DNA from 2 places in the Arthrobacter sp. NPDC080082 genome. Region 1 is predicted to be linked to the other one. Evidence: riboswitches for the same ligand, from Rfam matches in the RefSeq annotation. Region 1 holds a riboswitch; the other holds the start of a gene.

Region 1 (4,206 bases):
ACAACCCGGATGCCCTGCTGGTCCTGCTGATGACGGCCGCAGCCTACGCGGTGCTGCGCGCCATCCAGGACGCCCGGCTGCGCTGGCTGCTCCTGGCCGGGGTGCTGCTGGGCTTCGGGTTCCTGACCAAGCAGCTGCAGGTGCTGCTGGTGGTCCCGGGCTTCACCGCGGCCTACCTGCTCGCCGCACGCGCCGGCCTGGGCCGGCGGCTGCTGCACCTGCTCGCCACGGGAGCGGCGATGGTGGTGGCGGCCGGCTGGTGGCTGGCCGCCGTCGAGCTCACCCCGGCGGCTGACCGGCCCTACATCGGCGGCTCGCAGGGCAACTCCATCCTGGAACTGACCCTGGGCTACAACGGCCTGGGCCGGCTCAGCGGGGACGAGACGGGGAGCGTCGGCGGCGGCAACGGCTGGGGCACCCCCGGCCTGCTCCGGCTTTTCAACAGCGAGTTCGGCGGGCAGATCGCCTGGCTGCTGCCGTCGGTGCTGCTGCTGGCGGCTGGGCTGCTGTGGCTGGGCCGGCGGGCGCCACGGACCGACGCCGTCCGCGCCTCCGTGGTGGTCTGGGGCGGCTGGGTGCTAGTCACCGGGCTGACGTTCAGCCTGATGGCCGGCATCATCCACCCGTATTACATGGTGGCGCTGGCCCCGGGGGTCGCCGGGTTGGCCGGTCTGGGGTCGGTGCTGCTGTGGCAGCGGCGGGATCAACCCGGTGCCGCCGGGACGCTCGCCGCCGCGGTGGCCGCGGCCGGTTTCATGGCTTTCGAGCTGCTGGGCCGCACGCCCGCGTTCGTTCCGTGGCTGCGCTGGCTGGTGCTGGCCGTGGCGCTGGCAGCGGCCGTCGGGGTGATGGTTCCGGCCGTCCGGGCCCGGGTCGCCGGCGCGTCCGCCGCCGGGACCACTGGCCCGCTGTCCCCTGGCGGCCCGACAGCGGCGCTCTTGGGACGTACGACGGCGGGACTCGCCGTCGTCGCGGCCCTCGCCGGTCCCCTGGCGTACTCGCTGTCCACCGCCGCCACCGCGCACTCCGGCTCGATCGTCAGCGCGGGGCCTGCGGTGGGTGGCCGGGCGGGCCTGCCGGCCATGTTCGGCGGCACGGGCGGAGCCATGGGCAACGCGCAGGGCAATCCCTTCGGCCCGACCAACGGCACCGGGGCCAACAGCAACGGGGCAAACGGCAACGGGGCAAACGGCACCGTCCGCGGCCAGGGCGGGGGCATGGGCGGCGGAATGGGCGGGCTCCTCGGCGCGACCACCCCGTCGTCTGCCTTGGTGGATGCCCTCGAAACGGACGCCGGCCGTTACACCTGGGCGGCCGCCGTCGTCGGGTCCAACAACGCCGCCGGTTACCAGCTCGCCACGCAGCTGCCCGTGATGGCCGTGGGCGGGTTCAACGGCACCGACCCCGCACCCACTCTCGAGCAGTTCCAGCAGTACGTCGCCGAAGGCCGGATCCACTACTTCATCGCCGGCCGCACCATGCAGGGCGAAAGCGGATCCGACGACGCCGCCAGGATCGCCGACTGGGTGACGGCCACCTACCCCGCCCAGAGCGTCGGCGGCACCACGGTGTACCTGCTGGCGAAGTAGCCGCCCCGGACGGTCCGCCGTTTCGACGGTTCCCTGCCGCGTAGACGTCTCCAAGCGTCGGGCATGCAGGGAACCGTCGAAACGGCCCGAAACACAGGACCCGCCCACTGCAAATCGGCAACCAGCCACACCGCGGCGTTACCTAAATGTGACATGAGGGAGAAAGTCCGGTACCGTTTTTATGGTGCGGCCATCGATCTGGCCGCATATCCGGGTCTGACGCCAAACTCTGCCGCTTCCCGGATTCCATGGATTGAGGCAGAGACGGGGAACCCAGAGTTCCCGGGCACCTGCATCCATGCACCCCTTGGGGTTAAGCCGACTCGTTGATCATCCGAGCGGCCGGATTTCTCTTCCGAACCCGACAGCTAACTCCGTAGGCGTTGAGAGGCGAACATGACTGAACACAAGGCACCCGTGCGCCTAAAAGGCGCTAAACGCACCTCCTCGGCCGACGTCGCGCGCCACCGCGCCGACCCGGCCCAGGGCTCGGCCACCCGAGGCCGCGCCAGCTTTGGCTCCAAGGGCAAGCTCACCGCCGTCGCGCTGACCGCGGCCGCCGTGCTGCTGGGCGCCGGCGCCGCAGGCCAGGCCACCGGCACCACCGCCCCGGTCGCGACCGCCACCCAGGCCCCGGCCCTGCAGCTCTCCGACCTGGAACGGCTCGGCAGCTACACCCCGGCCACGGCACCGGCCAGCGTCGAAGCCCAGGCCTCCAAGGTCACCCCCGAGACCCCGGCTCCGTCCACCCCCGCTCCGTCCACGCCGGCCCCCGCACCGGCTGCTCCGGCTCCCGCCGCGGCACCCGCCCCGGCCCCGCAGCCAGTGGCCGTCGACGATCCCGCCGGCGCACAGGCCTACGCCGCCTCGCAGCTGCCGGCCCACGGCTGGGCCCCGAGCGAGATGCAGTGCCTGATGAAGCTCTGGACCCGCGAATCGGACTGGAAGACCACGGCCACCAACCCGTCCAGCGGTGCCTACGGCGTGGTCCAGTCCCTCCCGGCCGAGAAGATGGCCAGCGCCGGCGCGGACTACATGACCAACTACCGCACCCAGATCAACTGGGGCCTGCAGTACGTGCAGGAACGGTACGGCTCCCCCTGCGGCGCCCTGAACTTCCACTACGCGAACAACTGGTACTAAGCCGCCAAGGCTGACGCCACCCCGCGCAGATACAGCAAAGGCACCGGATCTCGTCAGATCCGGTGCCTTTGCTGTATCCCCGGGCGGCCCGTTCAGCGGCCCGAGGGAAAGCGGACGCGCTACCCGGCGATGCCGTAGAGCCGGTCGCCAGCGTCGCCCAGGCCGGGGACGATGTAGGACTTCTCGTTCAGCTTCTCGTCGATGGAGGCCAACACGATCGTGACGTTGGCGTCGGAGAGCTCTTCCTCCAGCTTGGCCAGGCCCTCGGGGGCGGCCAGCAGGCAGATGCAGGTGACGTCGGAGGCGCCGCGCTTGAAGAGGAACTTGATCGCCTCGCGCAGGGTGCCGCCGGTGGCCAGCATGGGGTCCAGGACGAAGATCTGACGGTCGGTCAGGTCCTCGGGGAGCCGCTCGGCGTAGGTGATGATGTCCAGGGTTTCCTCGTCGCGGGCCATGCCCAGGAAGCCGACCTCCGCGGTGGGGACCAGCTTGGTCATGCCCTCGAGCATGCCGAGGCCGGCGCGGAGGATCGGGACCACCAGCGGGGTGGGCTTGGTGAAGGCCGTGCCGATGGTGGTGCTGACCGGGGTCTCGATGGTGACCGGTTCGGTGCGGACGTCGCGGGTTGCCTCGTACGCCAGCAGCGTGACCAGCTCTTCGGTGAGCTGGCGGAAGACGGGTGACGGGGTGTTCTTGTCCCGCAGAACGGTGAGCTTATGGGCCACCAGCGGGTGGTCGACAACGAGAGTGCGCATGGGTCAAAACTATCATCCGGACGCTTCGGACCGCCCCCGCCCGCCGGGTGTCCCGGCCTCGTCCGCCGCCCCGCGACGATGCGCCGTTTCGGCGTCGTGGTGCCCGTCCGGCGCCTTCTCGCGCAGGCGCTGGCCGTTGTCGAAGGTGGGCGCCGGGCCGGTCCGTTCCCGGTGCCTGATCACGTGGAACAGCCGATGCGCCAGGATCACGATGCCCACCCAGCCCAGGCCGAGCGCCCAGCCGAAGATCACGTCGGTCATCCAGTGATGGCCTAGGAACACCCGGCTCATGCCCATCGCGATGATGAAGAGCGCCCCGGCCGTGATCAATCCCACCCGGGCGATGGTGCGCTGGACCTGCAGGCAGGTGAGGTACACCACGAGTGAGATCACCACGGTGGTGTTCAGGGTGTGGCCGCTGGGGAACGACGGCGAGTTTTCGTAGGGCGGGACGGCATCGGCGTGGTCGGGGCGGGTGCGTCCGATGAGCTTCTTGCCCAGGGAGGTAGCGGTGACGGAGACGGCGGCCGCCCCGCCGATGAGGATGAGCGGGCGCCAGGTCCGGGTCCGCCAGATCAACAGCGCGGTGAGGATGCTGGCCAGGATCGGCATGCCGATGCCGCCGCCGATGTTGGTGAACCCGGTGACGAACGCATCCAGGCCGGGGCTGCGGAGCCGTTCCATGGCGGCGAGCATGGGCTTGTCCAGGTTGGCCAGGC
Region 2 (4,206 bases), on a different contig from region 1:
GTTTCGGCGCCCCCAGCTTTGATGGCATGTGGCAGGCCGTCGAGGACCTGCGTTCACGCTTCGAAAAGCGCACCGGCAGCCGCGCCGGCCGCGGCGAGGTCCGCTCGGCCGTACTGGCGCTCCTGGCGGAGCGGCCCATGCACGGCTACCAGATCATCCGCGAGATCGAGGAGCGCAGCAGCGGCAGCTGGAAGCCGAGCGCCGGCTCCGTCTACCCGACCCTGCAGCTGCTGGCCGACGAGGGCCTGATCCGCGCCGAGGAGTCCAACGGGCGGAAGATCTATTCCCTGACGGACGCCGGCCGCGAAGAGGTCTCCGGCGGCACCTCCGCTCCCTGGGAGTCCGCCGACGCGGACCAGGCCCCCGGTTTCGGGGCACTGCCGAAGGCCGGCATCGAGCTGGCCCAGGCCGCATCCCAGGTGGGCCGCACCGGCACGCCGGAGCAGGTCAAGCAGGCCGTGGCCGTGCTGGACGAGGCGCGCCGCCGGCTGTACTCGATCCTGGCCCAGGACTGACGCGGGTGGCGGAGGCTGGCCGGGCCCGGGCGGACCCGGCGGCCGGGACAGGGAGCACCCGCGCCCGCTACCGGAGGATCCTGCGCTTCGCGGCCTGGCACCTCGCCGTGACCTGGTGGCACGAGCTGCTGCTCCCCCGCCTGGGCCTGCGACGGATCACCGAGCGCAGCCGGACCCGACGGATGATCCGCTTCGCCCGGCGCTTCCGCGCCCTGGCCGTGGAGCTGGGCGGCCTGATGATCAAAGTGGGCCAGTTCCTCTCCTCGCGCCTGGACGTCCTCCCGCCGGAGATCACCAGGGAACTCGAGGACCTCCAGGACGAGGTTCCCCCGGTCGCGTTCCCGGCCATCCGGGACCTGGCCGAGGCAGAACTGGGCACACCGCTGGAGAACATCTTCGCCGTCATCGAGGAGACGCCCATCGCCGCGGCGTCCCTCGGGCAGGCGCACCGCGCGACGCTGCTGCCCGCGGCGGCGGAGGATGCCGGCATGAGCGGCGTCGTGGTGAAGGTTCAGCGCCCCGGGATCGAGGCGATCGTCGACGTCGACCTGGCCGCCCTGCGCCGGGTGGGCGGCTGGCTGAGCCACTTCCGGCTGGTCTCGGACCGGGCGGACATGCCCTCCCTGGTGGAGGAGTTCGCCCAGACCAGCCTCGAGGAGGTCGACTACCTGCAGGAGGCGGCCAACTCCGAGCGGTTCGACGCCGACTTCGCCGGCGACGAGCGGGTGGCGGTCCCCCGCGTCGCCTGGGAACGGACCACCCGCCGGGTCCTGACCCTGGAAGACGTCACCGCCATCAAGATCACGGACACGGACGGCCTCCGCGCCACGGGGATAGACCCCGTGGAGGTGGCTCCGCTCTTCGCATCGGTGATGTTCGACCAGCTCTTCACCACCGGGTTCTTCCATGCCGACCCGCACCCGGGGAACATCTTCGTCACCCCGGCCCCCGGCGCCGGAGGGCTGCCCTGGCGGCTGACGTTCATCGATTTCGGCATGATGGGCGAGGTGCCCCCGGGCACCCGGAGCGGGCTGCGGAAGCTGCTCATCGCGGCGGCCGCGCGCGACGGCGGAGGCCTGGTCTCTGCGATCGGCGAGATCGGGGTGCTGCTGCCCACGGCGGATACCGCCGAACTGGAGCGGGCCATGTCCCGGCTGTTCACCCGCTTCGGCGGCATGGGCTTCGCCGAACTGCGCGAGGTGGACCCGCGGGAGTTCCTGGCCTTCGCCAACGAGTTCGGCGAACTGGTCCGCTCGCTGCCGTTTCAGGTCCCGGAGAATTTCCTGCTCATCATCCGGGCGATGTCGCTCACCTCCGGGGTGTGCAGTTCCCTCGACCCGCGCTTCAACCTCTGGGACTCGGTGGAGCCGTACGCGGCACGGCTGCTGCGCGAGGAGCGCGGAAACCTCCTGCAGGACGCCGGCCGCCAGGTCTTCGACGCCGCGGCGGTGGCCTTCCGCCTGCCGCAGCGCCTCGACCGGCTGGCGGCGCGCGCCGAGGAGGGTTCCCTGACCGTGGGCAACCCCCGGCTGGAGCGCCAGGTGGCCCGGCTGGACCGCACCGTGCGCCGCGCGGTGTCCGCCCTCCTCTTCGCCGCCCTGCTGATTGCCGGCGCCATCCTCCGGCACGACGACCCGGTGCTCGGAACGGCACTCCTGGCCGTCTCCGTGCTCCCGCTGCTGCATTCCGCCTGGCCGGGACGCCGCGGACCCTGACCGCCGCTTTGTTCCCTAAGCCCGCCGCTGACGCGGCCCGGCTGCATCTCAAGCCGCCACGCGGAGGCCGGTGACTGCCGTTACTTAATTGTGATTAACCGGCTCGATGCCGTACGGTCGACGGGTGGACCGTCAACGTTGGTCCCAATTCCGTGCGTCGCTGAGCTCTGCCGCGCCCGGGATCCGCTAGATATAAGGCAGAGGCGGGGGACCCAAGTGTCCCGGGTATGGCGTTGGCCTGCCCTCGGGGTGAAGCCGTGGTGTCCCACGGCCGGATGACCTCATCCGAACCCGACAGCTAACTCCGCAGGCGTTGAGAGGTAAACCTTCCATGTCTGCACCCCAGGATCAGACGTGCGCCCCCGCGCGCCGTCGTGACCAGTCCGCTCCCTCCCCCCTTCGACGCACCGCCCTTCGGCTGAAGTCCCCCCGCGTCCTGTCCCTCGCCGCCGCGGCGGCCGTCGCCGTCGTCGGCCTCGGTTCACTCGGCCAGGCCACCCTGAACAGCCTGACCCAGGCGCAGGCGTCGGAGGTCTCCCAGGCCGCCCCCGCCTCCGCCCCGGCCTCGCCGTCGGCAACACCGGCCGCACCGGCCAGCACGGCGGCCGCCGCCCCGGCAACCACCGCGGCCCCCGCACCGGTGCAGGCCGCTCCCCCGGCAGCCGCCCCCGCGCCCGCCGCGGTGCAGGCCGCCCCGGCACCCGCCCTCGCCGTAGCCTCCACCGGCGGCCCCGCTCCCCTGGGTGTCCCCGGCAACTGGTCCCTGGCCTTCAACGACGACTTCAACGGCGCCGGCCTGGATACCAACAAGTGGGCCGCCTGCTGGTTCGCGCCCGGCTGCGGAACTATGAACAAGGTCAGCACCAGCCCCGCCAACGTCTCGGTCAGCAACGGCAACCTGGTCCTGAACCTGGCGTCGGCCACTTCCGGTGCGCTGGTCTCCTCCAACCCCCGCGGCGGCGCCGGCACCGGCTACCAGTTCACCACCGGCTACGTCGAGGCCCGGATCAAGTTCCCCGGCAACGCCAACGGCCTCTACAACTGGCCGGCATTCTGGTCCACCGGCCAGTCCTGGCCCGCCACCGGCGAGAACGACATCGCCGAGGTCCTCAAGGCCAAGATGACGGTCAACTACCACTCCACCAGCGGCGCCCAGAACCAGGGCGGCGTGGGGGGCAACTGGGCCAACGAGTACCACACCTTCGGCCTGCACCGGATGGCCAGCTCCTCGGACGTCTACTTCGACGGCGTCAAGGTCAAGTCCTACCCGACCAACGACGGCAACGCCCCGCAGTACCTGGTCCTGAACGTCGGTGCCTCCTCGACCAACCCGGCCTACGGCCCGGCGTCGCAGGTCCTGGTGGATTACGTCCGCGCCTGGCAGTAGCCCGGACGTACACTGGCTCCCATAACGCCGCGTAAACCACGGAGGAGCCACCATGTGCCGACTGTTCGGGCTCCACGCCGGCGCCCGAACGGTCCGCGCCACGTTTTGGCTGCTCGACGCGCCGGACAGCCTGTCCGTCCAGAGCCGGCGCGAGCCGGACGGGGCGGGCATCGGCACCTTCGACGAGTTCGGACAGCCGCACGTGGCGAAACAGCCGCTCGCGGCGTGGGAGGACCACGCCTTCGCCCGGGAGGCCAGGACGCTGCGGAGCACCACGTTCCTCGCGCATGTCCGCTACGCCAGCACCGGCGCCCACACCGTGGCCAACACCCACCCGTTCGAGCAGGACGGGCGGCTGTTCGCGCACAACGGCGCCTTCGGTGACCTGGACCGGCTGGACGCACGGCTCGCGGAGTTCGGTGTCGCCGACCTGGTCCGGGGGCAGACGGACAGCGAACGCCTCTTCGCCCTGATCACCGCCGAAACCCGGCGGGCGGACGGCGACGTCGGCGCCGGGATCACCCACGCCGTGGCCTGGGCCGCCGCCGAACTGCCGGTGCTCAGCCTGAACCTGATCGTCACCACGGCC

What was found. A riboswitch is a leader RNA that binds a small molecule or an ion and turns the genes downstream of it on or off. The one in region 1 is predicted to bind cyclic di-AMP.
Region 2: linked by a shared signal. The riboswitch ahead of AB0O44_RS11870 (glycoside hydrolase family 16 protein) and the one ahead of AB0O44_RS08735 (hypothetical protein) in region 1 are both predicted to bind cyclic di-AMP.

What each region holds. Positions count from the first base shown of each region.
Region 1 is NZ_JBFBKQ010000003.1:388,678-392,883, reverse strand. It holds gene AB0O44_RS08740 (glycosyltransferase family 39 protein) at 1-1,589, shown strand, start outside; cyclic di-AMP (ydaO/yuaA leader) riboswitch at 1,800-1,987, shown strand; gene AB0O44_RS08735 (hypothetical protein) at 1,986-2,732, shown strand; gene upp (uracil phosphoribosyltransferase) at 2,852-3,487, opposite strand; gene AB0O44_RS08725 (phosphatase PAP2 family protein) at 3,500-4,206, opposite strand, start outside.
Region 2 is NZ_JBFBKQ010000005.1:170,329-174,534, forward strand. It holds gene AB0O44_RS11860 (PadR family transcriptional regulator) at 1-515, shown strand, start outside; gene AB0O44_RS11865 (AarF/UbiB family protein) at 521-2,230, shown strand; cyclic di-AMP (ydaO/yuaA leader) riboswitch at 2,405-2,555, shown strand; gene AB0O44_RS11870 (glycoside hydrolase family 16 protein) at 2,562-3,617, shown strand; gene AB0O44_RS11875 (class II glutamine amidotransferase) at 3,670-4,206, shown strand, end outside.